Regions from separate parts of the Tindallia californiensis genome, predicted to be linked through region 1. Evidence: riboswitches for the same ligand, from Rfam matches in the RefSeq annotation. Region 1 holds a riboswitch; the other holds the start of a gene.

What was found. A riboswitch is a leader RNA that binds a small molecule or an ion and turns the genes downstream of it on or off. The one in region 1 is predicted to bind glycine.
Region 2: it holds a riboswitch for glycine, as region 1 does, so the genes downstream of both, gcvT (glycine cleavage system aminomethyltransferase GcvT) here and BLV55_RS11445 (GrdX family protein) in region 1, are expected to answer to the same signal.

Annotation. Positions count from the first base shown of each region.
Region 1 covers NZ_FNPV01000008.1:55,293-70,912, forward strand. The annotation lists gene BLV55_RS11410 (transglutaminase domain-containing protein) at 1-398, opposite strand, end outside; gene grdD (glycine/sarcosine/betaine reductase complex component C subunit alpha) at 611-1,798, opposite strand; gene grdC (glycine/sarcosine/betaine reductase complex component C subunit beta) at 1,809-3,347, opposite strand; gene grdA (glycine/sarcosine/betaine reductase complex selenoprotein A) at 3,439-3,909, opposite strand; gene trxA (thioredoxin TrxA) at 4,016-4,333, opposite strand; gene grdB (glycine reductase complex selenoprotein B) at 4,378-5,685, opposite strand; gene BLV55_RS11440 (glycine/sarcosine/betaine reductase component B subunit) at 5,771-7,057, opposite strand; gene BLV55_RS11445 (GrdX family protein) at 7,158-7,568, opposite strand; glycine riboswitch at 7,668-7,752, opposite strand; glycine riboswitch at 7,756-7,858, opposite strand; gene BLV55_RS11455 (FAD binding domain-containing protein) at 8,332-9,186, shown strand; gene BLV55_RS11460 ((2Fe-2S)-binding protein) at 9,188-9,724, shown strand; gene BLV55_RS11465 (xanthine dehydrogenase family protein molybdopterin-binding subunit) at 9,724-12,090, shown strand; gene BLV55_RS11470 (nucleotidyltransferase family protein) at 12,074-12,700, shown strand; RNA gene ffs (signal recognition particle sRNA large type) at 12,813-13,077, opposite strand; tRNA gene BLV55_RS11480 (tRNA-Ser) at 13,101-13,188, opposite strand; gene BLV55_RS11485 (acyl-CoA dehydratase activase) at 13,295-14,050, opposite strand; gene BLV55_RS11490 (double-cubane-cluster-containing anaerobic reductase) at 14,080-15,228, opposite strand; gene BLV55_RS11495 (putative Se/S carrier protein) at 15,324-15,620, opposite strand, start outside.
Region 2 covers NZ_FNPV01000004.1:234,989-250,608, forward strand. The annotation lists gene BLV55_RS07055 (family 1 encapsulin nanocompartment shell protein) at 1-534, shown strand, start outside; gene BLV55_RS07060 (late competence development ComFB family protein) at 819-1,076, shown strand; gene BLV55_RS07065 (hypothetical protein) at 1,094-1,843, shown strand; gene BLV55_RS07070 (ABC transporter ATP-binding protein) at 1,816-3,627, opposite strand; gene BLV55_RS07075 (ABC transporter ATP-binding protein) at 3,653-5,368, opposite strand; glycine riboswitch at 5,555-5,654, shown strand; glycine riboswitch at 5,658-5,754, shown strand; gene gcvT (glycine cleavage system aminomethyltransferase GcvT) at 5,863-6,975, shown strand; gene gcvH (glycine cleavage system protein GcvH) at 7,045-7,428, shown strand; gene gcvPA (aminomethyl-transferring glycine dehydrogenase subunit GcvPA) at 7,430-8,773, shown strand; gene gcvPB (aminomethyl-transferring glycine dehydrogenase subunit GcvPB) at 8,770-10,230, shown strand; gene lpdA (dihydrolipoyl dehydrogenase) at 10,314-11,717, shown strand; gene BLV55_RS07105 (peroxiredoxin) at 11,808-12,347, shown strand; gene BLV55_RS07110 (DNA recombination protein RmuC) at 12,741-13,988, shown strand; gene mutY (A/G-specific adenine glycosylase) at 13,992-15,101, shown strand; gene proB (glutamate 5-kinase) at 15,116-15,620, shown strand, end outside.

The sequences.
Region 1 (15,620 bases):
CCCGCATAGGTTTTAATATCTGTTGAAATGACATCGTAAAGTTTGCGGCCGGTGGCATACCGATGTCTCAAAGCTTCTGTTTCTTCTATTGGATTTTTAGGTTTATCTGGATTTTTTTGAATCTGAACGGAACGGGTATCTTCCTGCCACTGAACATCAAAGCCATAACCAGATAAGTCTCTGGCGATAATAGCTGTTGTGCCGTTTATGTTGTAGGAAGGGATCACCATCCCATTAATAGTTGCTTTAATCTCGGTTCCCAATACTTCTCCTACTACTTCTCCAGTAGTTGCCATTCCCGACACCGCGCTTGTTATCAGCATCAGCAGCACCAGTATGCCCGCCGCCATTAATTTACTCTGAATCTTTTTTTTCCTATTTTTTGAGATTAAGTACATTTCAGAACCCCTTCCTTGTTTACAAAATTCATTGCTTCTTTACGGATTCTATTCTATCAAACCACCTTCTGTAAATCTAATGAAATTTATACTCTTTCTTTTTTTCTTACAAAAATACCTCCAGTCAGAGAGTCTCTTATTCTTTCCGAAGACTTTCTCCTTTGGAGGTATTTCTAATGATGCCTATTGTTTTTCCATCTGTTTGCTAGGGATTAGCAAACATCTCCTTCTCCAGCTACATATCCGGCTTTTGCCAGTATTTCTACTGATTTTGGAACTTTATCTTCTGCCACCATTACAACAGGTCCGGTGCATCCCATGCCGCTTTCGGCATAAATCCCTTCTTTCCAAAGAACCTGAACAGCATCGTCAATATCCATCACTTCAATGCCGGAGATATTGCCTGTCACAATTTCTTTTGGTGGTGCTTTTATTTCTTCTTCCGTTGCTTTTTCTTTTTTAGAATCTTTTTGGAGGCCTTCTAAAATAGATTCTAAGCCTGCTTTTTTAGCTTTTTCCAGTTCATCAGCCATTAGGGTCTGTACATTTCCTTTTACCAGAGAAGCAGCGTATTGTAGCGCATTGGCAACCACCGGGGTTCCAGAGGCTCTGGAAAGAATCAGCACAACCCGTTGCTGCCCTTCGCCAATACCAGGTCCATAACCAGCACCTAAGGCTTCATAGCTTCCACCTGTCGTATAGGAGGAAAAGACTTTCATCATGATATTTCCTGTTAAGCTATCGGTTACCATGACATCCGCTGATCCGGTCAACAGATCGTTTCCTCTCATGATACTACCGCCATCTGAACGAACAGACTCTGAAAAGTTGATTTCATAGCCATTGGATTTCAAAGTATTCAGGGCTCGCTCTACCTGCCGGGCACTGTCCAGGTTCAGAATACCGACGGTTGGTTTTTCAATCCCCATGGCTTTAGCCGTTATGATCCCATAAAGGGCATTTTTCACCATAGCCGCCGCTCGTTGGGTGTCCGCCGTTCCCGTAGTAGTGGCTACAAACATTTCTCTGCCTAAGCCTGGCGTAACCACTTTTCCTACAGTTGCAACGCCAATAGGGAAATTGTAATGCATGGTAACGCAAGCCTGGATTTTTCCTTCGTCCAGCATTCGTTCCATCACTTTATGCATTTCTGCTTCTTCGTTTACTTCCACCGTTTCCAAGGCTGTTTCTACCTTTGGCCCAATCAACACCACTTCCAGGTCTGTTGAACGCCTTACGGCTTCTTCAGCTCCTTTTACCAGATGAATTGGTTCCAATTCGCTGCCCAGGGTGGTGAGCCCTACTCTTATTTTAGGACCGAAATTTCCCTGTTCCATCGATTCTGTCAAAGAAAGAAGGGTTCGGCCAATTTCTTGCTTGATTGCCGTGCGATCCATCATTCTTCCCCTCCTATTCTTTTATCAGTTGATTGGCAACGTCTTTCATGGCTTCAATAATCATTTCTTTAATCTCTTCTTTCGAAGCGCCTTCACCAGCCGACTGAACCTGACCACTGTTCTTTTCTAAAATAACCGATACGCCATCGAACAAGTTCGTCATCCGGCCAAGGAAAAGACTGCCTTTCCCAACGATCATGGCTTTGTTAAGATCGCCAGTTGTCAGGTCTTGTTGTGCAAAGCCTATATAAGGAACTCCGGAAGGAATATGACCCTGGGTAGGTGCCCAGCCTGGCATTCCATGGGTTGTTACGAAGTTCGGCAGTTCTTTTCGCTCTATTTCTCCTCGTTTAACGCCTAATGCGCCGATCATTTTATAATTTGCTTCCGGTACATCTCCGGCTCCTGCCGGCTTTGTAACGTCTGGGTTTTGCATTTCCACGGAGTATTTATCAATATCAGTAATTTTAAGTCCACCTTTTTCTAAAGGTGTGGTGATCAGACTGGTGATGACGGCTTGTGGCGATGATCCGGTTCCCACTGTATGTTTTCCGATAAGATCGGTTCTGATCAGTGGGTTAATTCCGTCATTCGCCGATACCAATACCGCGAAAGCACCTAAGACGTCTTCCAGCAAAGGCATGCCTTTTTTCACGTGGTCTTTCCCGTTCATGCCCAGCTTTGCTGTAGCACCGCCGGCAACAATCACTACATTTTCATAGACACCGGCTTTTACCAATGCCGCCGCTTCTATTAATGCATGGGTTGGTGCCGCACAAAAACCTCTAACATCGGACCCAGTTGCATTCACCGCACCTACGGATTCTGCAATGGCTTTGGCAAAGTTTCCGCCACCTCTTTGGTTCATGTCTCCGCAAGCTTCTTCCGAACATTCAATAACGTAATCAATAGTTGTAACATCAATATTGTTTTTATCGATTAGGTGCTTCATCGCTAGCATACCAGAAGCTTTTGATACCAGGTTTTCATAAATAATATGGGCTGTCAGGCTAAGGTCTACATCATGCGCTCTTTTTACGCAGCCTACCAATTCACCTTCATGATAGATCGGATCGGCATGATATTCATCAATATAGCGTTGAATATCGTTTTTTTCCTCACCTTGACCCATTTTTTCTACATCATCCTTAAAAAGAGGATGTGCTTCTAGTTTGGCTTTCGCTTGTTTCCAGAAGCTTTCTTCCAAGCTGACCAGATCAAACACATCAGCAATTTTCATTAATCCATAAAATTCATCCTGAGGCATGATTTCGCCTAAGGGACCAGTTCGTTCTGCCTCTGCTACCGGATTTTCGTACCAAGGTTTTGCAATATCCCGTAGTTTTTCTGGATGCAACGCTCCAATATAGGTCTGATTGGGCGCATAGGCTACTACTTCTTCAAAAGATCTTGTGCTTTCTTTTAATCCTTTTATATATTCAGAGTCTGGATTGGATGCCCTCTCTAAACTTTGGGTTGTTCCATGCCAATGCATAATATCTGGTGTATAAACCAAGGCATAGCCGGTACCTTTAATCACTGGAAAACTCAATAAAAACACCTCCAAAAGTGGTTAGGGTAAATACAGTTACAGGTTTTGATTTAAGCAAAGGGTGATGAACACGCCATCACCCTTCTCTTATTTAATACTTGCCGAATTGTTCTCGAATACTGCTCATTTCTTCAACAATTTCGTCCACGTCTAATACCATTTCCATCATGCCAATCTGTTCATCGTACACTTCTTCGTTGACCGCTTCCTTAAACTCCGGTTCAACAGCGTGATATACTGTGAGTCCTAACTGGACTCCTGCTAAAGGACCTGCAAAAGTGGGATCCCCATTGGTTACGGTTTCAGCGGCTAAGCCAGCAGATTCTGCTTCTGCTCCTCCAAGAAGAATAAGCATATTCTCCGCTCCGTGTTTTTCCGTAAGGGTTTGCACTCGATTTTGATTTTCCAGGTCCATAGCACCAGCAGCCGTTCAGACAAAGCATTCTGTGGAAGAGAATACTACTTCAGCTCCGGTACCTTTCAGGCATTCTTCGATTGCTGGTGCCGGAATGCCATCCCGATCTCCAATGATAATAACTTTTTTGCCATCTAAGATACTCATTAGAACCATCCTTTCTATTTTTTATTTATTGATGATCTGACAGGCACATGTTTGCCACACTTCAGATTACACCTATTTAACTTTAGCTTAACCTTTTTTTCCTGCCTTAAACATTTTCTGTAATCATTTTTTCAATATTACTCTTTGTAGCGTCATCTTTAGTCACTTCCGCTACTTTTTCGCCACTTTTATATAAGGTGATGGTAGGAAGTCCCAGCACTTTTTGCGAAATAGCCAGACGACGAGCTCCTGTTATATTAAGTTTTGTAAATTTCACTTTGTCACCATAGCTTTCAGCTAATGCTTCAATGTCTGGTAATAATGCTTTGCAAGGCTCGCAACCATCGCTCCAATAGTCTACCAGAACAAATCCTTCTGCGTCCAATACTTCTTCCTGAAATGTTTTTTTATCTAATTCCAGCATATCGACACCTCCTAATTATTTTTGCGTTTTCAGTCTTGTTAAGATTATTCAATAACCGTTTGTGTTTCAATATCCATTTTTAGAGAGTTCATGGCTTTTTCAACTAATCGTCTTCTAAGCATTTTTTCGTCTTTCGCCTCCAGCTTAGGATCGCCAAAAGGATGTGGGATTGCTACCGCCGGTATAATACGGTTTGCTCCTACGGTCATGGAGATCGGAACAACCGTGCATACATGTACAACCGGGATTCCGGTACGCTCAATTTCTTTTACCATCGTTGCGCCGCAACGAGTACAAGTACCTCATGTGGAGGTTAGCAGTACGGCATCAACACCAGCTTCCTTCATTTCTTTTCCTATGGCCATTCCAAAAGCTTTTGAGTTTCCTACAGAGGTCCCGTTTCCTACGGTGCTATAGAAGTATTCAAAAATGCTTCCAATAACCCCTTCCCGCTCCATATCTCTCAACACATCCAACGGAAGTACCCGATCCGGATCTTCATTGGCATAGATTGGGTCATAGCCACCGTGAGCTGTTTCATACATTTCTTCTGTAAGGTCGTCAATTCCTTCAATGGAGTATTTTCCAAATTTAGATGCACTGGAAGATTCTACTCGGTCTGGATTTGTTTTAGGAACAATTCCACCGGAAGTTACCATTGCAATTTTTAAGTGACTAAGATCTGCCAAGGCTCCTGCCGGAGGTACTCTGTCAAACTCTGGCATGGCATATTCTGTTTTGTACTCTTTTCCTTGAAGTTTTGAAATCAGCATGTTAACCGCACGTCTGGAGCCACGTTCTTCCATAAACAGATTCTTACGGATTCCTCTTTCGAGATAACCTTCTTCCGCCGGTAACCCTATTTCTTCACCATTCATCAGTTTGTTGGCCAGCTTAACCATAGCAGGAACGGCTTTTCTCATAGCGGCGGCAGAATTCCCGGTTTCAGTAATGTAAATACCCTTTTTAAATAGATCCGCACCTGGATTTTCTTTATACATTCCTGTTAATACCGGAATTTTTAGTTCTTCCTGCACTAACCAGGCAACAGTTGCGCAAGCAACTCCGTAACGGCCGGCATTAAAGGCAGGACCAGCAATAAACATGTCCGGCTCGTAAGGCTTAATCATTTCCAGTATTTTTTGCTTTGATGTTTCTGGATTCTCATTAAAGTAAGAATCTCCACATATAATGGTCGCTACAATTTCTGCATCCTCTCCAAAAGCTGTGTTAAATGCCATCCCAGGCCCTACTACGCCTTCTCTCAGCTCTGGTGGAATATCTGCTTTTTCTTCGCCACCAATTCCAGCAAAGAATTGATTCACATAATGAACAATTCGCTTTTTAGCCATTTCAACCTTCCTTTCTTTTTTTACCTCAGGTATTTATTCCTGCAGATTTTTTATCCTTTAGCTATTCTTTAGCTTATGATTTTCTTTAATAGGCAGCGGCTGACAGGTGTCCAAATCCTAATTCATTGGTGGCTCCTGTAATCGCCTGAATTTCTACTTCAATGGAACCGTCGTCTCTTAAACTTCCATCAAAGCCACCTGCAATAGAATCAACGTAAGCGGTCGTTCCGATCAGTCGGTTCATATCTGGCAGTACAATGGTTTCGTTGGCATTTCCATTTGTAACAACGGCGTTGGCTTTCGGGTCAGCATCTGCTAAAGATTGACTAGCTCCGTCCCGACCGGCATATTCATCTGTTACAATAACCGTTTTAATGCCTTTTTCTTCAATTTTTCGGCAGTTCATAATTAAGTCAGTATCTGGATTTCCGAAACCTTCTTGAGTAACAATGGCTCCGTCCAGCCCCATAAATTCACATAGTTTTGCGGTCCAGTTGGAAGAACGCTCTTTATCAGCCAAGGTAACATTTTCGTTGGTGATAATAACTCCCAGAAAGTTTATTGTTTTTCCGTGCTCTTCGTATAAGTCTTCGATTACCGGGTTATTCAAATGCACATAGGTTGGGTTTTTATCGCAAGCAGATACGCAGTTTCCACTAACAATGGCACCATCCATAATTTCTGTTGGATACATTACGGTTGGAACCAGCTTTTTTGCATCCACGCCGTAAACATAGGTATCATGCAGTAGTCCTTGAGTTTGCAACATATATACATAACCAACCCGAGGCAGGTCCGGATGTAGTTCGGCTGCTTCTCTAGGTGCCAGTGTTTCATAAGTTTTCACTTCATCTGGTTCTATATTTTTGATCACTTCACCTATAAAAGCGGCTGCTTTCAAGCCAATGGTTCTTAAAGCAGCTTCATGTTCGTGGGCTTTAATACCTGGTTTTGGCTCTGCTGTAATAACAATATTATGGGTTTTTGAGAAAGGTGTGTATTCTGCTCCAGGTCCAGACATATCAATAATGCCTTCCTGGAAACCAACTACCTTACCAGCTGTCACCACCGCTACATTTTTCATCGCATGGGTTCGTCCATTACCTACAGTGTGTACCTTCCCTAACATGCCAGGAAAGATAGAGCCATGTCCTTTTACTTTAACCCTTGGCTCAATCACGTCTTTTACCGGAGTAATACGTACAGATTCGCCTGGATGAGCTAAGTCTACCCGCATTTTCCATAGGTGTTCTTCGCCTCCAATAGCCTCCAGTAACTCTCTGTGGTCAACGACCAGAATGCGCCCGTCCACATGGGTTTTATCCCCAAACTGAACGTCTTCGATAAAGATTTTTCCTAACTCCAGCTTCATTTTTTTCTCTCCTTTCTTTTCTCTTCCTTCTACAAATTACATACAATGCTATCTGATAAAACATTTTTGCTTTTTTAGTCTGATGCTTTCCCTCTATTCTTTACTCTCTAATCTCATCCTGTTTTTCTTTGCTTCCCCGATCCATCACCGGCTTTATTAAATCCAGATCTATCAGTTGGAGATCCGGTAAATCTTCATCTCGATAGGTCCGCAATGAATTTAATTTCCCGTCCTTCCCCTTAAAGGAGTTCAGTAAGGAAAAGACCTGTTCCAAGGTTTGTAATGACGTCATATGAAGCGAATCAGCCCAGTCAGATATTACCACGGTGCGATAAGGAGTTTCATAGGGCTTAATGCTGCCTACCAGGGGATGGGATATGATCTGATGACCGGTATGAACCAGATCCCGTACTTTTCGCAACACAGCTTCGTAATCTCCTTCTACCCAAAGTAGGGGTATCAGACTTCCCTCCAACTCTTTTTTCACCATTGGATTATTAGTTACTACCATCCTATCACCGCCAGGGATAAATTATTTCATTCACGTGAAACGATTCATGATCACCAGTTCGAAAAAACAAAAAGAGCAAACAAGACACTGTCCTGTTTGCTCTGTATTGGTACCTGAGAGTTTCTCCCTGTTGATCAGCAATCTTCAACAAGACTTGCTCCTTCGGTGCTTTCGCTTTCCAGAGATCTGTCCGCATGCGGTCTTTTTGCCTGAGAAATTCACTAACGCTGTTCGGCGGTTAGCTTTTACCTTCGGCGGCCCATCATCGGACTCTCTCCCACATACATCATCCAGTATTTTTATGAAGTTATCAAGAAAGTTTCACACTGACATCGATCTTTGTAATCATTGTATAACGTTTTCCTATAAAAATCAATCTTTTTTTGATAATAAATTAACAAAATTTCAAAGTGCGCTATTCAGCCCCAGGCAAGCTTTGTCGCTCTTCCAACCGAATATCAGTAATCACAAACAGGATGCTTAGTTTCTGCTGCGATCTTGTCTGGATCTCTGCCATGACTACCAATGCTTGGACATAAGCATCCTCTTTTTTGAAAAACAAGAAGCCTAAAGGCGCCTGTTTTGAACCTTCCAATCAACACATTACAATTAGTAAGGAAAAAACGCTCATAATTTTGTGTAAAAGCACTAATGTCATTTTCTTTAGAGTATTGTGAAATAATGGTAAAATTAAGATGTAAGCAATCGAAAAATAGCAGTGTCAGAAGATGAATGCAACGTAATATTAAAAGGAGGTTTTTTAATGATAAGTAAGTTCAATTATTCAAAACCCCAGACAACGCAAGAAGCCATCGATTTTTTATCAGCTAATCCGGGGACTAAAATCTTGGCCGGCGGTACAGATCTTATGATATCGCTTCGAAGGAACGTAGAGATGGTGGATAACATTTTAGATGTCAAAGGAATTGAAGAACTTCATCGATTTGACTATAAAAATGGTGAAGGTCTTTATATCGGAGCCACTGTATTAGTCAATGAATTAGCTGAGTCTGATACTGTGATTGAAAAATATCCTGCACTTTCACAAGCTGCAGGCTCTTTAGCTTCCTATCAATTGAGAAACAGAGCAACCCTTGTGGGCAATATTTGCAATGCATCGCCTGGAGCAGATCTTTCATCCCCTCTTCTCACTTATCAGGCAACGGTTCATATTGAAGGACCTAATGGAAAAAGAGAGTTAGCACTGGAAAATTTCTTTACAGGAGTTAAAAAAACAGCATTAAAAGATAATGAAATTGTTTTAGGTGTATCTCTTCCGGATGTGGAACCAGGAGATATGAGTGAATTCAGAAGGCAAACGCGTGTGAAAGGCCATGATTTAGCAACCGTAGGCATTACAATAAGAAGAACCGCAGACAAAAGGACTTTCATTGCAATGGCAGCGGTTGCACCTACGCCTATTCGACTTAAAGAGGTAGAAAAAGAACTAATGAACATGGAATTTAGCAAAGAAACGGCTCAGTGGTTAAAAGCTGAGATTCAAAAGCATATTAAACCTATAAGCGATGTGCGTTCTTCTTTGGAATATCGATTATTAGCAGCAGGCGCACTAGCAAATAAAGCCATGATGGCGATGATTGAAAAGGGGGCTAAGTAATATGTGTAATGATTTTAAAAATAACAACCAGTGCTTTGAATATACAGATTCAGGACTGCCTAAAGTAGCTATAACGCTTACGGTAAATAAAGAAACAATAGAAAAAAATGTAGATCCTACGATGACCCTCTTGCAGTTTCTCCATAATGAGCTGAAACTTTTTGGTACAAAAGAAGGATGTGGAGAAGGAGAGTGTGGTGCTTGTTCAATTATGATGGATGGTAAAGTTGTAAATTCATGCCTGATACTGGCTGCAGAAGCAAACAATGCAGAAATTCTTACTGTCGAAGGCCTCGCTAAAGAGAATGAACTTTCGATATTGCAACAGGAGTTTATTACTCACGATGCATTGCAATGTGGGTTTTGCACTCCCGGAATGCTTATGTCCGCAAGAGCCTTATTAGACCGGAAAGATCATCCAACAGAGGAAGAAATCAAGGAAGCCATTGAGGGTAACTTCTGTCGTTGCACAGGATACTTACCCATCATAAATGCCATTCGTTCAGCTGCAAAACGGGAAAGAGAGGAGTTGAAATAATGAACAAACAACCATTAAGTCATATAGGGCAAGGCTATGACCGAAAAGAAGCTCAGGAAAAAGTAACTGGACAAGCGATCTATGTGCATGATATGGAAGTCCCCGGAATGCTTTATGCAAAAGCCCTGCTTTCCCCTAAGGCACATGCTAAAATCGTAAGCATCGATACTTCTAAAGCCAAAGCATTAAAAGGAGTAAAGGCAGTCGTTACTGGTGAAGACGCTCCCTATACAGTGGGTTTGTATATGGTCGACAAAAAGGTGATGGCAAGAGAAAAAGTGCGCTATCAGGGAGAAATCGTAGCGGCTGTTGTAGCTGAAAGTGAAGCGATCGCAGAAGAAGCCGTAACGCTGATCGATGTAGCCTATGAAGATTTGCCAATTGTTCATAATTTGGATGAAGCGTTAGAAGCAAAGGTATTAGTCCATGAAGAATTGCACACCTACGAACATATGAAAGGTGTATTCTTCCCTCAAAAGGGGAGTAATATCGCAAGCTGGAACAAGACCAAAAAAGGAGATATTAAAAAAGGCTTTGAAGCAGCCGATTATATTTTTGAAGATGAGTTCAACGTTCCGGCCGTAGCTCATGTTCCGATGGAAACACATGTCACCATTGCACAGGCAGATCCTTATTCAAACAAAGTTAAAATTTGGTCCTCTGCACAATCTCCATTCGCTGTGAGACAGTTATTAGCAAAATCCTTAGGGATTGCAAAAAGCGATGTGAATGTAGTGGTGCCCTATATAGGCGGTGGTTTTGGAGGAAAAGCAGGAGTACATCTTGAGCCTCTGGCCAGTGTCTTATCAAAAGCTGTAAAGGGACGACCTGTAAAACTTAAAATGACAAGAGAAGAAGAGTTTAACATTCTTCCTACACGAGCAGGGATGAGAGCAAGATTTAAAACAGGAATTAATAAGGACGGTAAAATCGTAGCGATGGAAGTGTATCATGATTGGGATAGCGGAGCCTATGCGGATTATGGTGTGAATGTAGGTAAAACAGCCGTTTACTCAGGAGCAGGTCCTTACGAAATACCTAATATAGAATTGCATTCCAGAACGATTTATACAAATAAAGTCTTCAGTACCGCCTATAGAGGTTTTGGACATTTAGAAACCCACTGGGCAGCCGAAAGACATATGGATATAATGGCTCAGAAGTTAGGGATTGATCCTTATGAACTTCGAATGAAAAACCTGCTTCGACCAGGCAGTACCACTATAAGCGGAGAACTTGTATATCCCACTACAGGTGATCCTATCGCTTGCCTGGATGCCGTCAAGAAAGAATTAGGCTGGACTGGAAGAAAAACAGAAGAAGAAAAACAAAGAGAGTTCAAAACAGGAAAAGTAAGAGGAAAAGGCTTTGCAATGCTTCAAAAGGCTCCAGCAATGCCAAGCTATACATCTACATCCGCCATTATGCAAATGGATGAAGATGGCCATATAAAAATAATGATTGGTGCCGTTGATATGGGTCAGGGTGCTAATACGATTATGGCACAAGTTGCCGCAGAAGAACTTAAAATTCCAATCGAAAATGTTGAAGTTGTATGGAATGTAGAGACGGATAAACATCCTTACGACTGGAATACCGTAGCATCCAAGTATACTTTCATGGGTGGAAATGCCGTAAGAAAAGCCGCTAAAAAAATGATTGAGCAAATGAAAGAAGTTGCTGGCCAAGTCCTTCGTTGTCACCCAGATGAACTTACACACGGTGATGGATATATTTATCATGTTCATCAAACACATAGAAAGCTTTCCTATATCGACTTATCAATGGGATACTCTTATGAAAACGGAAATGGAATAGGCGGGCCTTTAATCGCCCATGGTACCTATATGGCAAGCGGACTTAGCAATCCAGACCCTGAAACTGGACAAGGAAGGCCTGGGCTTGTATGGACCTTCGGCGCTCACGGAATCGATCTTGAGGTGGATGTCGAAACCGGAGATATAACAATATTAAAGATCGTTTCGGCCTTTGATATCGGCAAGGTTATTAATAAAAAATTGGTGGATGGGCAGGTGCTTGGTGGTATTGTTCAAGGAATTGGATCAGCTCTTATTGAAGGATATAAGTTTGATGAAGATGCCCGACTCTTAAACCCTTACTTCGGAGATAACCGTATCCCTTCAGCAAAAGATATTCCGTTGGAAATGGTGCCAATTTATATTGAAGAACCTGAAACAGCACAAGTAGATGGGCCTTATGGCGCCAGAGGCATTGGAGAGCATCCAATGATTTCGGTTCCTTCCGCAATCGGAAATGCACTTTACGAAGCATTAGGCATTAATTTCACAAAGCTTCCGTTAACGCCGGAAAATGTGGCATTGGCAATCAATGAATCAACAAAATAAGGAAAATCTTAACGATGCACTGGCGGTCATCATCCTGGCCGCCGGATATTCCAGCAGGATGAAAGCGTTTAAGCCTTTGCTTCCCTTCGGTTCAGTGACTGTTATTGAATATATCATTCAGACATTTTTGGATGCGGGAATCGATCATATTTATGTTGTAGCAGGTTTCAGAAAAGATGAATTAGAAGTGATCCTAAAGAAATATCCCGTAAATATTGTCATTAACCATCATTACGACCAAGGAATGTATTCTTCGATAAAAGAAGGTGTGCGGGGCCTCCAAAAAAATTATAAGGGTTTTTTACTGCATCCCGTAGATATTCCATTGGTAAAAGTAAGCACGATAAAAGAGATAGTAACATCGTATAGAGCAACGAAAAAAGGGATTGTTTATCCTTCTTATCAAATGAAGAAAGGGCATCCACCTGTTATTTCATCAAAATACATTGCCGATCTTTTGAGTTTTGATGGCACGGGAGGCTTAAAAGCTTTTTTGAAAAAATACGATGATACCGATGGGCATTTTGTGAACGTAGAGGATGAAGGAATCCTCCTAGATATGGATTATTATAAGGAATACGAAGTCCTCAAAAAACAAAAGCCAATATAAAAAATGTTGTGTGTGATAAGGGTCAGCCCTGGATCACGCACAACATTTTTTTATGTTATATTCCTTATTATGATACTTCTTATTTTACCAGCTGTCTTTTATATTAAATGAGCTGTGCACCCCAATTCGACAAAGTTTCATAGCCGGTACCCGAACAGTTAGCTCAGACCAGGCTGACCCGCAGCACACGAAAGGGATCACTTACCGCTGCTTCCTTCCGGACCTGACGGGGTTCATGAACTTCCGTTGAGCGGGACCCAGTCGTCATAACCACTTATCCGAGTCTGCACCACAAAGACAATGCCTCCAAAGGGAATTCGACCCTGCTATAGCGGTTTGCAGGTTACAGGGCACCGCTACCTCCCCATCTAGCACAGCAACTTTTATAACAATATGATAATGGCGGAGAGAGCGGGACTCGAACCCGCGGGGCCGTTAAGCCTTACGCGCTTTCCAGGCGCGCTCCTTAGCCACTCGGTCACCTCTCCATGTAGCGGCATGCTTGCAATCTTTTTATAGCCGCACATTATATTATAATGAAAGTTTTCCTCTTTGGCAAGTGTTTTTTTCAAATTTGCCAAAGCATCTTACCCCTTATCCCAGCAATGCTGCGCCAATGGCTCCTGTATACTGAGCCATTGGCGATACTTCTACTCTTTTATTAAGCTTTTCCTGGATGGCTTGTTGCAGATACTGGTTTATTGCCAACCCTCCTGAAAAAAAGACGGTTTCCTCTATGCCTATGCGTTGTGCCTGAGTGGAAATACGACCTGCCACAGAATTCAACAGTCCGGAGGCAATGCTTTCTTTTGAAGCACCCGCCGCCATCATTCCAATAATTTCTGATTCTGCAAAAACGGTACACATACTGTTTATCTGAACCGGCTCATCTAATAGAGCCATTTTCTCCAGATCGTTGACATCCACTTCCAGGCGAGTCGCCATCACATGTAAGAACTGTCCGGTACCGGCAGCACATTTATCATTCATCATAAAATCAATCACATTGCCTGCATCATCCATCCGTATTACTTTACTGTCCTGACCACCTATATCGATAACGGTTCTGCTGCTTGGATAAAGGTGAAACGCGCCTTTAGCGTGGCAGGTTATTTCAGTTACTTTACGAGTAGCAAAGGGCAGGGTTTTTCGCCCATAACCTGTAGTCACTACAGATGCTATTTCAGATTCATCGAAAGAATGGTTTCTTTTCAGTGTTTCCATTAATCTATTTCCTGTTTCCTTCGGACTCCATCCTGTCGGCACACGCTGATGGACGATTATGTTTTCATCTTTCATCACAACAGCTTTGGTAACCGTTGATCCTATATCTATACCAATACGAATCACGTTGATCCTCCTTAGCAAAAAGCTAAAAACTAGTTTTTCTCAGCTGTTTCTAAAAATGCTTCAATACGAAGTTTTAACTGACCTGTATCTGACTGGGAATAATCTGTTTCAATCTGTAAAAAAGGTAAATTCAGCTCTTCTTTTACAAACTCTCTGACGAAATAGGATTCTATGTTATAAGTATGACAGGCTTGCCAGGTAAGATCAAGTACTCCGTCCACCTGGTATTCTTCCGCCATCCTTTTGATGAGATCTAACCGTCCCTGATTGTTGTACATGCAGGAGCAGGGAGTGGATAAATATTTTTCTGCCAAAGCTTCGATAGGATCTTTGGTTTCATCTACCATAACATCCAACCCTTTATAGCCGGTACAGTTTTCTAGGGCTACTACTTTCCCGCCACTTTCTTCAATAATCTGAATCACTTTCTCTGACCCTATCCCAACAGGAACGCCTGTCAGTAAAATCCGTGGTCCTTCTACGCCGTCTGTCAGTTTAGAAAGATTGGACTCTACTTCTTCCAACAAGTCTTCCATTAAGCGAATCCCTTCTTCTTTTTCAATGTTAAATCCTTTAATCCATTGAGCTTTCATCATATCCAGCCCTGTCATCGGTGCTGGCTTCCTGGCATTGATCTGGTGGACTTTTTTCATAACTTCTCTTTCCCGGTTAGCCAGTTTGATGGCTTCTCTTAGGCTTTCATTGGTGATTTCTATCTGAAATTGATCTTCTAAATGTTCCTTAAATCGAATCATTTCCTTTTTCCACAGTTCCAGGTTTTCTTCTCCGTCAGCGCTCTGTGGTAAGTTCATAAGATGCATCGGTTTTATTTTGCCCATCAATTCATACATTTTTTTCTTTCCATCACAGGTTGTTTCCGCTAGCAAGGTATCGGCAAAGTAAAAGAACGGGCATTTGTCAGTAATAGCAAAACCATAGCTAGATTTAATCAAAGGGCATAAATTTCTTGGTAATTCCTGTTCCGCTGCTTCGATAGGATCATTGCTGGTTCCGCATAAAGATACAGGAATGGCTCCCGCTGCCATGGCAATTTCCTGAGGTGAAAACACACAGTACATGCCTACAATTTTTTGTCCTGCTTCGCTGGCTTCTTTCACCTTTACCGAGTTTATTCCTCTTAGATCTTCAATCTTTTCCATGGTTTGTGGTCTTTCCATTTTCAATCATCTCCTTTTCTTTTTTAGAAACCAATTAATTTTTCCCTATCTTCAGCATCGCTATCTACAGGATGATGGTAAGGCTTTATCAGAAGCTAAAAGTCTTGACTGTTAGCTTGTTCTTTTTCCGAGAGCATAAGTTCCCAAGTCTTTTGCCTTCCTTTGAGGCCACTCGCTACATAAACCCCTGCCCACAGAACTTTTTTTTCGGTGAACTTCTCTATCACTTTATCAACGGTTACCAGTTCCAGCTCCGTACATCGTAATGAAAGACCACAACTAGCACTGATATCCCTAGGTGTGGGAATCATTTCCATCTTCCACTCCTGCTCTTTCGCTAGTCGCTCTGCTGCGATGGCATGATGTGTGGAATGAAATGCTACCAGCCACTC
Region 2 (15,620 bases), on a different contig from region 1:
GAAATGGATAACATTACCCGAGGTGCTAGAGACATTAAGCTAGATGCTTTGGAAGAAGCAATGGAGAAAATTGCTATTTTTGAAGAGGATGCTATCTATAACGGGTATGAAAAAGGTGGCATTAAAGGATTAGTAGAAAGTTCGGGCCAGGACACCATTTCTTTTGGTAATAAAGGCGAAGAAATATTAGAAGCAATATCCGTAGCCGTATTAAAAATGAAAGAGGCCTATGAAGATGGTCCGTTTACTTTAGTGGTAGGTGAAGAGGGCTGGAAGCGGGTCAATAAAGGCATGGAAGGCTATCCACTTATCAAGCGGATTGAAAAGCTTATTGGAGGATCAGTCATTTATAGTTCCGTATTAGACGGGGCTTTGTTATTACCTCAGGATCATGATGATTTGGAAATGCTTGTAGGTGGAGATTTTTCTATTGGTTATGAGAGTCATGATGCTCACTCGGTAACGCTATTTGCCGCTGAATCCTTTACTTTTAGAGTTCTGGATCCGGATATTATTATATCCTTTTCTATGTAAAAAAGAAAATGACTAGTGATGATAAAGATTAAGGAAAAGACCAGTTACAAATGACACTTTGTAACTGGTCTTTTTACCATCATTATGATATAAAAAAGTATAAAGAAGTACTTTCGTAACAAGTTCTGCTTATATATCAAAGCAGGGAGGGGTGGATATTGTAATGATAAAGGTGTTAGTGGCTATTTCTTTAACCCTTTTGATGATTTTGGTAGTGTTTTTGTATTATCGATCCTTTATGAAAGAATACCCTGAAATACAGGAACAGGAGGAGCGTGGTTAAGGTGTTGCAAAACTATACGGAGACTTTAGTGAGAGAGGTATTAGGAGAATATAAAAGTAAGGAAAGTGTTTGCGAGTGTGAAAAATGCGAAAATGATATCGTTGCAATGGTACTTAATAATATGCCACCCAAATACTTTCTTTCAGATGCATCGGAAGGTGAAAAAATATCTTACGTTTTGAATAAAAAACTTCGATTTGATGCTTTGATTCAGCTAACAGAAGCTGTTAAACTTGCTTGTGATAAAAACCACTCATAAAAACGAGGTGATGACCTTTGCAGATAATAGAGACAGGACGTATCTATCGGCATACATCAGAAGAAATAATTGAAAAGTCATACAAAATGATTTTGCTACAGCAAGGTTCAGAACAGGAAATATTTGATTTGCAAACAATTGTTTATGAAGCTCAGGATGATCCGCAAAAGTTTGTGCCAGATCCTATCGAGTCCTTTCGAGATGTTATGCTGGTGGAAGGGAAAGGTTTCTCCATTGGAGTATTTGTTGAAGAAGAGCTTGTTGCTGTAAGAACTGTGAGTTTTCCGGGAGATGGAACTGACAACCTAGGTAGAGAAATTGGCCTTACTTCTAAAGAAGCGCTTGAAAAAACGGCAATCTTGGAAGCTACAATGGTTCGACCGGATTACCGTGGGAACGCTCTGCAAAAAAGGATGTTAGTTCCAACCATGGAGCTTATTAAAAATCATCGTTGTTGCTATGTGCTATGCACCATATCACCCTTCAATTACCCTAGTTTGAGCAGTGTGATGCACGCAGGGTTGTACATACGAAACTTAAGGATGCGTACAGGTGTATATGGAGGGAAACTTCGTTTTTTACTGGCAGAAAATATCTGTCGTGATAAAAAAATGATATGGAAAGATAGCGTAGCAATAAAGAATACAGAGATTAAAAAACAGCAGCTTTTGATGGAAAAAGGCTATATGGGTTATCATCTAGTGGAAATACCAGAGGAGCCGGATCAGTTTATGATTTACTATGGAAAGTCAGAAGTTTCGTTTTGAGATGTTTCTTTGAAACCAGCTTCCACCAAGTTTTTATAATAATTGTTTCGGGATAATAGTTGATAATGATTTCCACAATCAGCAATAGATCCATCTCGGAGCAGGAAGATCTTATCCATTTCTTGCAGCGTGCGAAGGCGATGAGCAATTATCAGCACGGTGCGATTTTTGAAAACATTTGTCATGGATTGATACAATTGGTTTTCCAAAAGAACATCCATGCTGGAAGTTGCTTCGTCTAAAATAAGGATATCTGGATTTTTTAGCAAAGCTCTTGAAAAAGCAATAAGTTGACGCTGACCACCGGAAAGACCAACACCCCTTTCACCCAACACTGTTTCATATTGTAGAGGCAAGCTCATGATCATGTCATGAGCTTGTGCTTTTTTTGCAGCTTGTTGCACCTCTTCGAAAGAAGCCTGTGGACTACCTTGCAAAATGTTTTTGTGGATGGTATCGGCAAATAAAAATATGTTTTGAGGAATAACCGCCACCATTTTTCGAAAAATAGAATCGGAAATTTCCTGAATGGGGCATTCATCAAAAGAAATATAACCACTAGTAGGCTGATCGAGTTTGGTCAGTAAACGTACCAAGGTTGATTTTCCGGAACCACTGTCTCCGACAATGCCGACGCGTTCTCCCTTTCCTATTTCCATAGAAAGATTTTTAAGAACCATCTTTGAATCATAGTAAAAACACAAACGATGGAATAGAATGCGGTGTTGAAAAAAACAAGGTGTATCCCTTGGCTGTTTTACATGGCTTTCCAGCAGCATCACATCAACAATTCTGTTGAGAGAAACCAAAGCTGATAAGTAAGTATAATACACATCGCTAAAGTTTTTTAAAGGAAGGTAAAACTTTCGGATGTAAGCCAAAAAAGCTGCAAAAATACCAATACTAATAGAACCGGCAATAACCTCTAAGCCACCATGCCAGACTAAAAGAGCATTTCCGACACCTGTTGTTAAGGACATTAACGGGAAAAGCAATGCCAAAAACATCATTGCCTTTAACTTCGCCTTGAAATTTCCAAGGCTGACCTGCTCAAATTCAGCTTCGCTTTTTTCCTGAATGCCTAAAGATTGAATCGCACGGATACCGCTTACATTTTCTTCCACTTGGGCACTTAAGTCTGCCATTTTTTCTCGTACATTCGTAAATGCTTCTCGGATGTGACGCCCTAAAAAAGACATTAGCAGTAAAATAATAGGAACACTAGCCAGCAAAAGCAGTGCTAACTGTGGTTGCATTTGGTACATGATAACCGTAATGCCAATGATTGTTAACACATCGCTCATTAAGCCGATAATACCTTCTGTTATGACAGAGGACAACGCTGAAACATCGTTCATCAACAAGGAAGTAAGAGTGCCTTTTTTCTGTTTTTCGTGAAAACTGATTGGGAGTTCGAGGAGTTTTTTATGGAGAGCTTCCCTAATCTCAAAAACAGTTTTGTGACCAGAAGATTGACTCCAAACACGTTGTTGATAAGCGAAGTACCAGGAGGAAGCATATAAAAGAAAAAATAGAATAATCCAAGGCGTCATTCCTGATGGATGGCCGCTTAAAATATAATCATCAATAATCTTTTGTATCAGGTAAGGTGGGAAAAGAAATGCAATGGTATAAAGTATGGTGAAAAATGCAGCAAGAAATAAGTCTTTTCGATTTTTTTGAATAATGGGGAAGATGAATTGCCAGTTTTCTTTTCGAAAATACTTTTGTTGGAATTTTTTATTTCGTTGATCAGGGTATTTACCGATAAAACCTCCGCGCATTTGGATCCCCCTTTCTTTAGCAAAATTAAGATGAAGTACCTTTCATATTCAGGGATACGAACTTTCTATAGTCATCGCTATTTTTCATAAGCTCTTGATGAGTTCCGGAAGCAAGTAAATGGCCCTTCTGCAAATAAAGCACCCGGGTAGCGTTTTGGATGGTGGAAAGACGGTGGGCAATTGTAATAGTAGTTCGATCTTGCATAAGCACAGCAATAGTATCCATAATTGCCGAATCGGTAATACTATCAATATTAGAAGTGGGTTCATCGAGAATCAATACTTCTGGTTTTTTTAGCAATACTCTGGCTAAAGCTAACCGTTGAGCCTGACCACCGGAAAGGAACACTCCTCTTTCGCCGATCTGGCTTTTATAACCAGAGGGCAAGGACTGAATAAAAGAATCCAGTTGTGCTTCCTTGGCAGCTTGCTGTACTTCTTGAAAAGTAGCTGTTGGTGAACCTAAGCGCAGGTTGTCTTCAATGCTTCCGTTAAATAAAAAAGGATCTTGCATCACAAAACCTATTTTTGTCCGTAAGCTGCTAAGGGAATAATGAGAAATAGGAATATCGTCGATGAATAGGGTGCCCTTTGTAGGCTGATAGAATCGCATCAGCAAGTGGACTAAGGTCGTTTTGCCAGCACCGGAAGGGCCTATCAAAGCGATAGATTCGCCAGGAAAAATTTGTAGATTGATATCAGATAAAACCAGTTGATCCTTGTAAGCAAACGAAATATGGTTAAGGACTATGGATTGTTGAATGGTTTTGAAATTTCGGGCATTCGGAATATCGGTTAGTGAATCCTTTTGATTGAGAAGGTCGAAGATTCTGCTGGCGGCCGCGTCACTCTGGCTAAACAAATTGAGAAGAAATCCGGTTTGGCGGATGGGGCGACGCAACATATTGATGTAAGCCAAAAAAGCGACGAGAGTTCCGGTACTGATCTGACCCATGGAGGCTAACCAACCTCCCATTAACAATACAATACCTGTAAAAAAGCCAATCAAAGTTTCGGCATAAGGCATCCAAAAGGCACTGATCTTGTTGGCTGCTAAGGTATGGTTAAGCACTTTTTCGTTTTCCTCTGTAAACTGGCTATGCTGATAGCCTTCATTTCCAAAACTTTTAATAACCTCAATTCCCGATAGATTTTCCTGAGCCTGAGAAGATAAGATGCCAGTATGTTTTCGTATCTTTTGAAAAGCAGGACGGACTCTACGGGCATAAACAAACATGGCGTGGGTCATAGGAGGGATCAAAAATAAAAAAAGGATGCCCATTAGATAATTCCAATAAAGCAAGGTAATGAAGATCCAAATGAGAATCAGCGCATTTGTGAACACTTTCAGCAAGCCAAAGCTGATAAAGCGGTTTAAAGTGTCCGCATCTGAAACAATTCGTGACATTAAGTCTCCTGTCCTGGTTTTATCATAAAAAGAAAAAGACAGCTGGTTTATATGATGGAAAACTTGGTTTCTTATGGAGTAAATGATCTTTTGGCCGATGTACTCACTGAATACTTGCTGAATAAAACTTAGAATACCTTCTGTAAGGGATACCAAAAGAATTCCAAAAGCAAGCCAAGGCAACCAATTGGCATTGCCACTGGGCAGCACTTCGTCAATAGCGTATTGCATTATCCAGGGAGGTACGGTGGTTAAAAATGAAATGATCATCAAAAGAAAAAAGATAATCATTAACGGCCAACGGTAAGGCTTAAGAAAGGGTAGCAGTTTCATAGAAAACTTCTCCTGACTAAAAATAAAATAGGGATGATGATTATTGATTATACACTCAGTTAAGGGAAATGACAAAATCAATTTAGAGAAAGAATTCTAAATTATTTAAGAATAAACATTGAAATAAAGTCTTAACCGAGATACAATGAAATTGATTAAAGAAATGTTAAAAACATATATATTCGGATGAGGATAGCGAGAGAGTCCGTTAAGGAGCCGAAGGAGCAATATGTAGAGCTGGGATTTCTACATAGAAACTTTCAGGAAAAAGGATCGCTATAGGACGAAACTCTGGAAAGATCCGCAAGGACGCCGAAGGTGCAATGCAGCCAGGTGTTTCAAAAATAAATAACCTGGAAGCAGAATCTCTCAGGCTTACGACAGAGGGCATGCAATTATCAATCCTTATTGGTACTTGTGTGTCTTTTTGATGTGAGATAAGCAAAATGTTGGGTAGTTATAACAAGGAGGCTAGCAAAGGAAGGAGGAGCAATATGACAGAAGAAAAACGAACACCACTTTATCAGTGGCATGATGCCAATGGAGGTAAAATGGTGGAGTATGCAGGATGGCAGATGCCTGTTCAGTATGAAGGGCTGATGTCAGAACACCACGCCGTCAGACAAAAGGCAGGTATGTTTGATGTATCCCACATGGGAGAAGTAAGGGTGAAAGGAAAGGAAGCCCTGTCCTTTATTCAGCATTTGCTAACAAATGACTTCTCTTCGATGAAAGATGGTGAAATACTGTATACCTTTATGTGCTATCCCGAAGGTGGGGTAGTGGATGATTTGCTCGTATATCGATTTGCTCAGGATGAGTATCTGCTTGTTATTAATGCTGGGAATGTTCAAAAGGATCTGGATTGGATCAATGAGAAAGCTCAAAAATTCGAAGTGGATGTTATTGATGAATCAGATAGGACAGCAGAACTTGCTATCCAGGGGCCGCTGGCAGAGGAAATTACTCAAAGGGTTACGGACCAGAACCTATCTGAAATTAAATTTTTCAACTTTAAGGATCATGTAACAATTGCTGGTGTTAAGTGTCTTATCTCCAGAACTGGTTATACCGGCGAAGATGGTTTTGAAATATATACAAAATGGGATGAGTTAGAAACCGTATGGAAAGCTTTGATGAAGGCTGGTGAGGACGAAGGTATCCAACCTGCAGGGCTAGGTTGTAGAGATACATTGCGCTTTGAGGCAGGACTTCCGTTGTATGGGCATGAAATATCGAAAGATATTTCACCAGTTGAAGCAGGATATGGTTTTTTTGTTAAGTTAAAGAAAGATGATTTTATTGGATTAGAAGCTCTTAAAAAACAAAAGGAAGCAGGGATTCCCAGAAAGCTAGTAGGCTTTGAAATGCTTGGCAAAGGGATTCCGAGAAGTGAATATGATGTTTTATTAGAAGGTGAAAAGATAGGATTTGTGACAACGGGTTATGTATCACCAACATTAAATAAAAACGTTGGTTTGGCGTTAGTAGATCGAAAAACCATAGAAGGACAAGAACAAATAACGATTCAAATACGAAAAAAACAGGTGGAAGCAAAATTAATACCGACCCCTTTTTACAGAAAGAATACAAAATCTAAAGGTTAATTGGAATGGCGAAAGAACTAACTAGAGTTTCATGTAATGATTATAAATGAATATAAGGGAGGAATAACAATGAGAGAAATGGAAAAGTTATTATTTACCAGTGAGCATGAATGGGTGGATGTTCAGGGAGACGAAATGTATATGGGCATTACAGACTTTGCATCCAAAGCCTTAGGAGACATTGTATTTGTTGAATTACCAGAAGTTGATGAAACATATGTAAAAGGCGATGCTTTTGGTGTCATCGAATCAGTTAAAGCGGCTGCAGATATGTATATACCAGTAGATGGAACTGTTTTAGAGATCAATACAGAGTTAGAGGATGACCCTGGTCAGATTAATCAGGATCCGTTAGCTAATTGGTTTGTAAAAATTAAAATCAGCGATAAATCTCAATTAGATGAGCTGATGAAACCGGAGGACTATCAAAGATTCTGCGAAGAGGAGGCGTAATATGTTTCCCTATATTCCACATACAGAAGAAGACATTAAAAAAATGTTAGATACATTGGGAATGAAAGATCTTGAAGATTTATTCGCCGATGTGCCTAAGGATGTTCGATTACAGAGAGAATTAATGCTTGAAGAACCAAAGTCAGAAATAGAAATACAACATCATATGCAGGATTTAGCAAAAGATAACAAAAGTGCAGAAGATCTCGTATGCTTTTTGGGTGCGGGAGCTTATGATCACTATATTCCTTCTGTGATCAAACATATTACATCCCGTTCCGAGTTCTATACAGCCTATACCCCATATCAGGCAGAGGCTAGTCAGGGAACCCTTCAGGTCATTTTTGAATTTCAGACAATGATAGCGAATTTGACAGGAATGGATATTGCTAATGCATCAATGTATGATGGTGCAACAGCAACAGCAGAAGCGGCATACATGGCAGCGGCTCAAACCAGACGCAAACAAGTGGTTGTTTCAGAAACCGTTCATCCAGAGACCAGAAGAGTGCTGGAAACCTATGGTCGCTTTAACGGTATTGAAGTGGTGACAATACCTTCTAAAGAAGGTGTGACCGACCTAGAAAAACTTAAAGAAGCTGTGACAAAGCAGACAGCTGGTGTGATTATTCAAAATCCAAACTTCTTTGGAATCATCGAAGAAATGGAAGAAGCAGAAAAAATTGCCCATCAGGATAAAGGGCTGTTAATTATGAACGTGGATCCGATTTCTTTGGGACTTCTTAAATCACCGGGCGAAATAGGTGCAGACATTGTTATTGGTGAAGGGCAGTCTTTAGGAAATCCAATGAACTACGGAGGACCATACCTAGGATTTATGGCTGCGTCTCAGAAACTAATGAGAAAAATGCCAGGAAGAGTCGTAGGGCAAACCACCGATGTTGAAGGAAATGTGGGATACGTATTAACCTTACAAACCAGAGAACAACATATTCGTCGTGAAAAAGCAACTTCTAATATTTGCACCAATCAAGCATTGAACGCTTTGGCGGCACTTGCATACATGTCTTTAATGGGGAAACAAGGGATGCGGCAAGTGGCAGAACAGTCCTATCGAAAAGCACATTATGCCTTAGAGAAAATTGAGAAAGAAACCGGGCTAAAGAGAACTTTTGATAAACCTTTCTTTAAAGAGTTTATGGTGACTGCTCCCGGAGATGTTGACGAGATCAATAAAGAATTAATGAAACAGGGAATACTGGGAGGATTCTCTGTGGATAAATACTATCCGGAAATAACAAACGGAATGCTTCTCTGCGTAACAGAAAAGCGAAGTCTAGATGAAATTCACCAACTAGTAAAAGGTTTGGAGGGGATCAAATGAAGGAGTATACAAAGCTGCTGTGCGACATTTCGAAACCTGGTAGAACCGGATATCGACTACCTCCCGACGAGTTAAAGGATATGGATATAGAAGCTGGTATACCTGAAAGCATGAGATCGACAAAGGATCTTTCTTTGCCGGAAGTAAGTGAATTAGATGTGGTTCGTCATTTTGTTAATATTTCGCAAAAGAACTTTGCTATTGATAAAGGATTCTATCCATTAGGTTCTTGCACCATGAAATACAATCCTAAAATTAACGAAGACATGACATCTTTGCCAGGATTTAATACACTGCATCCTTATCAACCGGAAGAGACGGCACAAGGTGCACTGAAGATGATGTATGAACTCCAAAACATGTTGGCTGAAATCACTGGAATGGCAGGCATAACACTTCAACCGGCAGCTGGTGCTCATGGCGAAATGACTGGACTGATGGTGATAAAAGCATATCATGAAAAAAGAGGAGATGCACAAAGGAAAAAAATCATTGTTCCTGATTCAGCACATGGTACGAATCCGTCCAGTGCTCATGTGGTAGGCTATGATGTAGTAGAGGTAAAGTCTAACAGGGATGGAGACGTTGATATAGAGAGCCTTAAAGCTGTTTTGGGTGACGACATTGCAGGATTGATGTTAACCAACCCAAGCACTCTCGGCCTATATGAAAGAAATATTACGGAGATTGCACGACTTGTTCATGAAGCTGGCGGACTGTTATATTACGATGGAGCCAATGCAAATGCCATATTAGGGGTATCTCGACCAGGAGATATGGGCTTTGACGTGGTTCACTTAAACCTTCACAAAACCTTTTCAACACCACATGGTGGAGGTGGACCCGGAAGCGGACCTATTGGCGTGCGGGAAGATTTAATACCTTTCTTACCCAAGCCAGCAGTGGTAAAAGATGGAGATTCCTATGCTCTGGAATATGACCGCCCAGAAAGTATTGGAAAGATTCACTCTTTCTATGGCAACTTTGGGGTTAACGTCCGAGCGTATACCTACATCAAAACCATGGGTGCTGAAGGATTGAAAAAAGTAAGCCAGATGGCTGTTTTGAATGCGAATTATCTGATGCACCATTTGAAAAACCACTTCAAATTGCCCTTTGACCGGGTTTGCATGCATGAATTTGTATTGGCAGGTCTTGGTAAAAAGGAAATGGAAGTTAATACGACAGATGTTGCGAAAAGATTGCTGGATAATGGTTTTCATCCACCAACAGTTTATTTTCCACTGATTGTACCGGAAGCGTTGATGATTGAACCGACAGAGACAGAGTGCTTAGAAACACTGGATGCTTTTATAGAAGCAATGAAGGCTATTTCTCAGGAAGCAGACGACAATCCGGATATTCTAAAGGCAGCTCCACATGTTGCGCCGGTACGTAGACTAGATGAGGTAAAAGCAGCTAGAGAGCCGGTTCTTAAGTGTGAATTACCCATATAAGTTCTTAAAACAAGCATTATCTAAAAACAAGCCGAGTGCAGCTTTAGCCTAGCACTCGGCTTTCTTGGAGGAGGTTTGTCAGAATGAAAAAAGAGTTCATCATTATCGGTGCTGGTCCGGGTGGCTATGTTGCCGCTATCCGAGCGGCGCAGCTTGGTGCAAAAGTAACAGTGGTTGAAGGTCGGGATATAGGTGGCACCTGCTTAAACCGAGGTTGTATTTCAACGAAAGCAATGTATACAAATGCAAAAAAAATAAACGATCTAAAGAAAATGCATGAATTTGGAGTGGACTTAGAAGGATATCGTATTAACTTTGAAAAAATTCAAAGCAGAAAGAAAGCAGTCGTAGATCAACTGGTAGGTGGTATCGAAAAACTCCTGAAAGCATATCAGGTAGAAGTGATCCACGGCTGGGCAACTTTTGCTGGAGAAAAAACACTGGAGGTCAGCACAAAAGAAGGCGAAACATTGGTTTTAGAAGGCGAAAAAATCCTTATCGCCAGTGGTTCGAAGCCGTCTATTTTACCGGTTGAAGGGACAGACCTTCCGGGAGTTATTACAAGTGATGAACTGCTGGATATTGATCATATTCCTAAAAAACTTGCTGTTGCAGGTAGTGGTGTTATTGGAATAGAATTAGCAGCTATTTTTAACGCTTTTGGTTCAGAGGTGACGGTGGTTTCTTCAACGCTTCTAAAACGAATGGATGGAGAAATGATAAAAAGAGTACAACCTTACTTAAAAAAACAAGGCTTGGATTTGAAACAGGATTGTCGTGTGACAGGCATTACACATACGGGTGAGGGTCTCGAAATTGACATACGTAATAAAAAGAATGGCAAAGAAGATAAAATTGAGGCAGATACGTTATTAATGGCACCGGGAAGAGACCCGATGCTGAATCAGCTCAACTTAGAAAAAGCAGGTGTTCAGTACGATGAAGCCGGCATAAAGGTAAATGAACATCTGCAAACGAGCAATGAATGCGTTTTTGCTATTGGTGATGTGCTGGGCGGGATGATGTTGGCTCATGTGGCGTCTCATCAAGGAATAGCAGCTGTAGAACGTATGCTGGGCCATGAGTCGGGAATAAGGCTTGACGTTGTTCCTGACTGTGTATTTATGGATCCGCAATTGGCTGGTGTCGGAATGACAGAAGAACAGGTAAAAGAAAAGGAAATTGACTACCTCACAGGGAAATTTATGTTTGGGGCGAATGGCAAAGCTCTGGGAATGGGTGAACCGGAAGGATTTGTAAAAGTGATTGCTCGGAAAGATAACCATCAGCTATTAGGCATGCATGTTATGGGTGCTCATGCATCGGATCTAATCCATGAAGGAGCCCTTGCGCTGAGTCATGATATGACTCTTGAAGATATTACTCAAACAATTCATGCTCATCCGACGTTAGCGGAAACGGTGATGGAAGCGGCGTTAGCAGCGACAAATGAAGCGATTCACATGGCACCGCCACGGAAAAAATAAACAAAAATGAAAATTATTATCATTTGATGTTTAAGATCCTTCTGACTGGATAAATATATAATGACGAAAAAATTATCAGGAGGTTATCTTATGACAGAAAGAATTGTAGGGAAACCTGCACCGCATTTTGAAATGAATTTTGTGGACGGTGAAGGTGAAAAATTTGGGAAAATTTCATTGGATGATTACAAAGGAAAATGGCTTGTTATGTTTTTCTATCCCCTAGACTTTACCTTTGTGTGCCCAACGGAAATTACAGGCATGAACAAGAGAATTAAAGACTTCCAAGATGCTAATGCTGAAGTTTTAGGTGTTAGTACGGATAGTGAACATTCTCATAAAGCTTGGATTCATCAGGCTCATGATAAAGGTGGTCTGGGAAAATTGGATTTCCCCCTTGCTTCAGACATGACGCAGGAAGTTGCTCGCAACTATGGAGTACTAGTGGAAGAAGATGGAATTGCTTTAAGAGGATTATTCATCATTGATCCTGAAGGCATTGTAAGATACGCTGTCGTGCATGATTTGAATGTGGGACGTAGCGTTGATGAAACTCTAAGAGTTCTTCATGCTCTAAAAAGTGGAGGGTTATGCCCCATAGATTGGAGCCCTGGAGAAGAAACATTATAGACTGTTTGTTCCAGTCACTCCCTTTCTGAAAGAGCCAGTGTCTTTAGACACTGGCTCTCAGGTTGTAGACAAAGTAATTTGAACTCGGTTATAACACTACGATCTTGTGTGTTTTGGTCGAAAGGTCGAAAACAGAAATCCAAACTCACTCGTGCCCTGCGGGTACTCCGTTCAAACAAGGATTTCTACCGGTTTTCTCTCTTTTTCGAAAAACACATACAAGCTCTTCGTTAGATGTCCTCGCCTCAAATTATCATGTCTACATAATTTGTCTTCAGTCTCAGAGCCAGTGTCTTTAGACACTGGCTCTTTTTAATGTAGGAAATCTTTGTTCCGGTAATATTTCATGTTACAATAGATAGGGTGTCATTAACGAGAAAAGGCGGTGTTTTTTTGACAGTAGAAATCATAGTGATGGCAGCAATTTTAATGATTCAGTTTTTTTATTTGATAAAGTTAGAGCGAATAGAAAAGAACTATCGGGAGGAATCAGAAAAAAACCGGGAATTATATCGTCAAAGCGAGAGAGAAAGTAGAGCAGAGCTTTTACAAGCTTTACGACAGTTTGAAAATGCCACCGGTGAGCGGTTAGACAAAACAACACAAGTGATGACCGGGCGGCATGATCATATTATAAAAATAACAGAACATAAGCTAGATCACTTGCGTGAAGTGGTTGAAGGAAAAATTAGCGATTTGCAAAAAGATAATAACGAAAAATTGGAAAAAATAAGAGAAACTGTTGATGAAAAATTACATAAAACATTGGAGCATCGTCTGGGGGAGTCCTTTAAACAAGTGAGCAGTCGTTTAGAACAAGTTCATCAAGGATTGGGCGAAATGCAAAACTTAGCCAATGGAGTTGGGGACTTAAAAAAAGTCCTCAGTAACGTCAAAACAAGAGGCGTATTAGGAGAATATCAGTTAGAGAGTCTTTTGGAGCAATTACTAACCCCGGAGCAATACGAGAAAAATGTGGCGGTTCAAGAAGATAGTGCTGACCGGGTAGAATTTGCTGTGAAATTGCCAGGAAACGACTCTAAGGCGAAACCTGTTTGGATGCCGATTGATGCGAAGTTTCCAACAGAAACCTATCAACATCTTCTGGATGCCTATGAAAACGGGGAAAGCGAAATGATTGACAGTCGCCGAAAAAATCTTATCAATCGAATAAAAACAGATGCGCGGATGATAAATCAAAAATACCTTGCCCCGCCCTATACAACAGACTTTGCTATTATGTTCCTGCCTTTTGAAGGATTATATGCAGAAGTTTTACGCTTAGGAATTTTTGAAGAGATTCAAAGAGAGTTCAAAGTAACCATTGCTGGACCAACTACTTTGTCTGCCTTATTGAATAGTTTGCAAATGGGATTTCGAACGCTGGCCATCCAAAAAAGATCCAGTGAAGTATGGGAATTATTAGGAGCGGTTAAGTCGGAATTTGGAAAATTTGGAGGTATTCTGGACAAAACAAGAAAAAAATTGCAGGAGGCAAGTAATGTCATTGATAAAGCAGGAGTAAGAACCAGGGCCATTGAACGTAGGCTGAGAGAAGTGGAAGAAATGCCAAGTGAAACTACCTTGCAATGGTTTGAGGATGAAAAGATTAGCGATGAGCTACAGGATGAAGAGGTGTAAAGCGTGATAAAACCAATACCAGATGAAGCCTGGGTAAGAAAACTCTTGGACTGGTTTGATGCTGGAAACAGAATCATGCCTTGGAGAAACACAAAGGATCCCTATAAAAGATGGATTTCGGAAATAATGCTTCAGCAAACAAAGGTTGAAACGGTAATTCCATATTATGAAAAATTCATGACATGTTTTCCTAATATACAAGCATTGGCAGCGGCTAATGAGGATGATGTTTTGAAGCAATGGGAAGGGTTAGGCTATTATAGTCGTGCAAGAAATTTATTAAAAGCCGCTCGTATTATGCAGGAAGAGCATGACGGAACTTTTCCTGAATCGGAAAAAGAGGCACTCAAACTTCCTGGGATCGGACCATATACGGCGGCGGCTGTACTGAGTATGGCTTACGACATGCCGTTATCCTCTGTTGATGGTAATGTTATGCGAGTTTTTAGTCGAATATACGCTTTGAAAGAAAATGTTTTAGAACCAAGAGCGGTTAAACTGGTAAGAACTAAGCTAGAGAGCATGATTCCAAAGGATAGACCAGGCGATTTCAATGAAAGCATGATGGAGTTAGGTGCTGTCGTATGTCTACCGAATAACCCCCGGTGCATAGACTGTCCTATACAGAATTCCTGCCAGGCTAAGAAATCAGGACTAGCGCAAGAGTTACCTATAAGGATAAAGAAAAACAATAAAAAAATACTGGAGAAACACGTCTTTGTTGTCTGGAATAAAAAGAAGGATGCATTATTGCTGAAAAGAAATCCTTCCAAAGGCTTACTGGGAGGAATGTGGGTATTCCCCACACAGGAAAGTTTAGAAAGCAAACAGGGGCTGGTGCAGGAAAATAATAAAGGTTATAATAATGAAAATAAAGAGTCTGAGGAAGAGACTCGCTTGTTGACCACCATGGTTATGACGAGAAAGATAGGAAAGGCTAAACATATTTTTTCCCATCAGCAATGGAACATGACAATTTATGAAGCTGAAATAGATTCTAGTGATATAATGGGTTACCAGTGGATTCAGTTGTCTGAAATAGAAAAATTAGCGTTTCCAGAAGTGTATCAGAAAGTACTTAGAAGCATTTCTTTAGATTCAGCAGACTCATAGAAGGGATGAATGCGATGCATCATATGAAAGACGTGGAAGAAAAACGGAGTTTAAGTATGAAAAGAATGGTAATAAAAGTAGGGACAAGCACATTAACCCATGCCAACGGGCGCATCAACTACTATCGTATGGATCATATCGCCCGTCAAATAGCGGATATTAAGAATATGGGTTACGAAGTAACGCTGGTATCATCAGGTGCTATCGGAAGCGGTATGGGAAAGATGGGACTTAGAAAAAAACCCTCGGGAATACCTCAACGCCAAGCTTTGGCCGCTGTTGGACAAGGCGTTATGATGCATATGTATGAAAAGTTTTTTGGTGAATACAGCCAGATTGTTGCACAGGTTTTGTTAACACGGGATGATATTAATAGTCGGGAACGATATTTGAATGCAAGACATACATTAACAGCCTTGCATCGTTACGACGTTATTCCGATTGTTAATGAGAATGATACTATTTCTTTTGATGAAATCCGATTTGGTGATAATGATAACCTGGCAGCACTTACGGCTG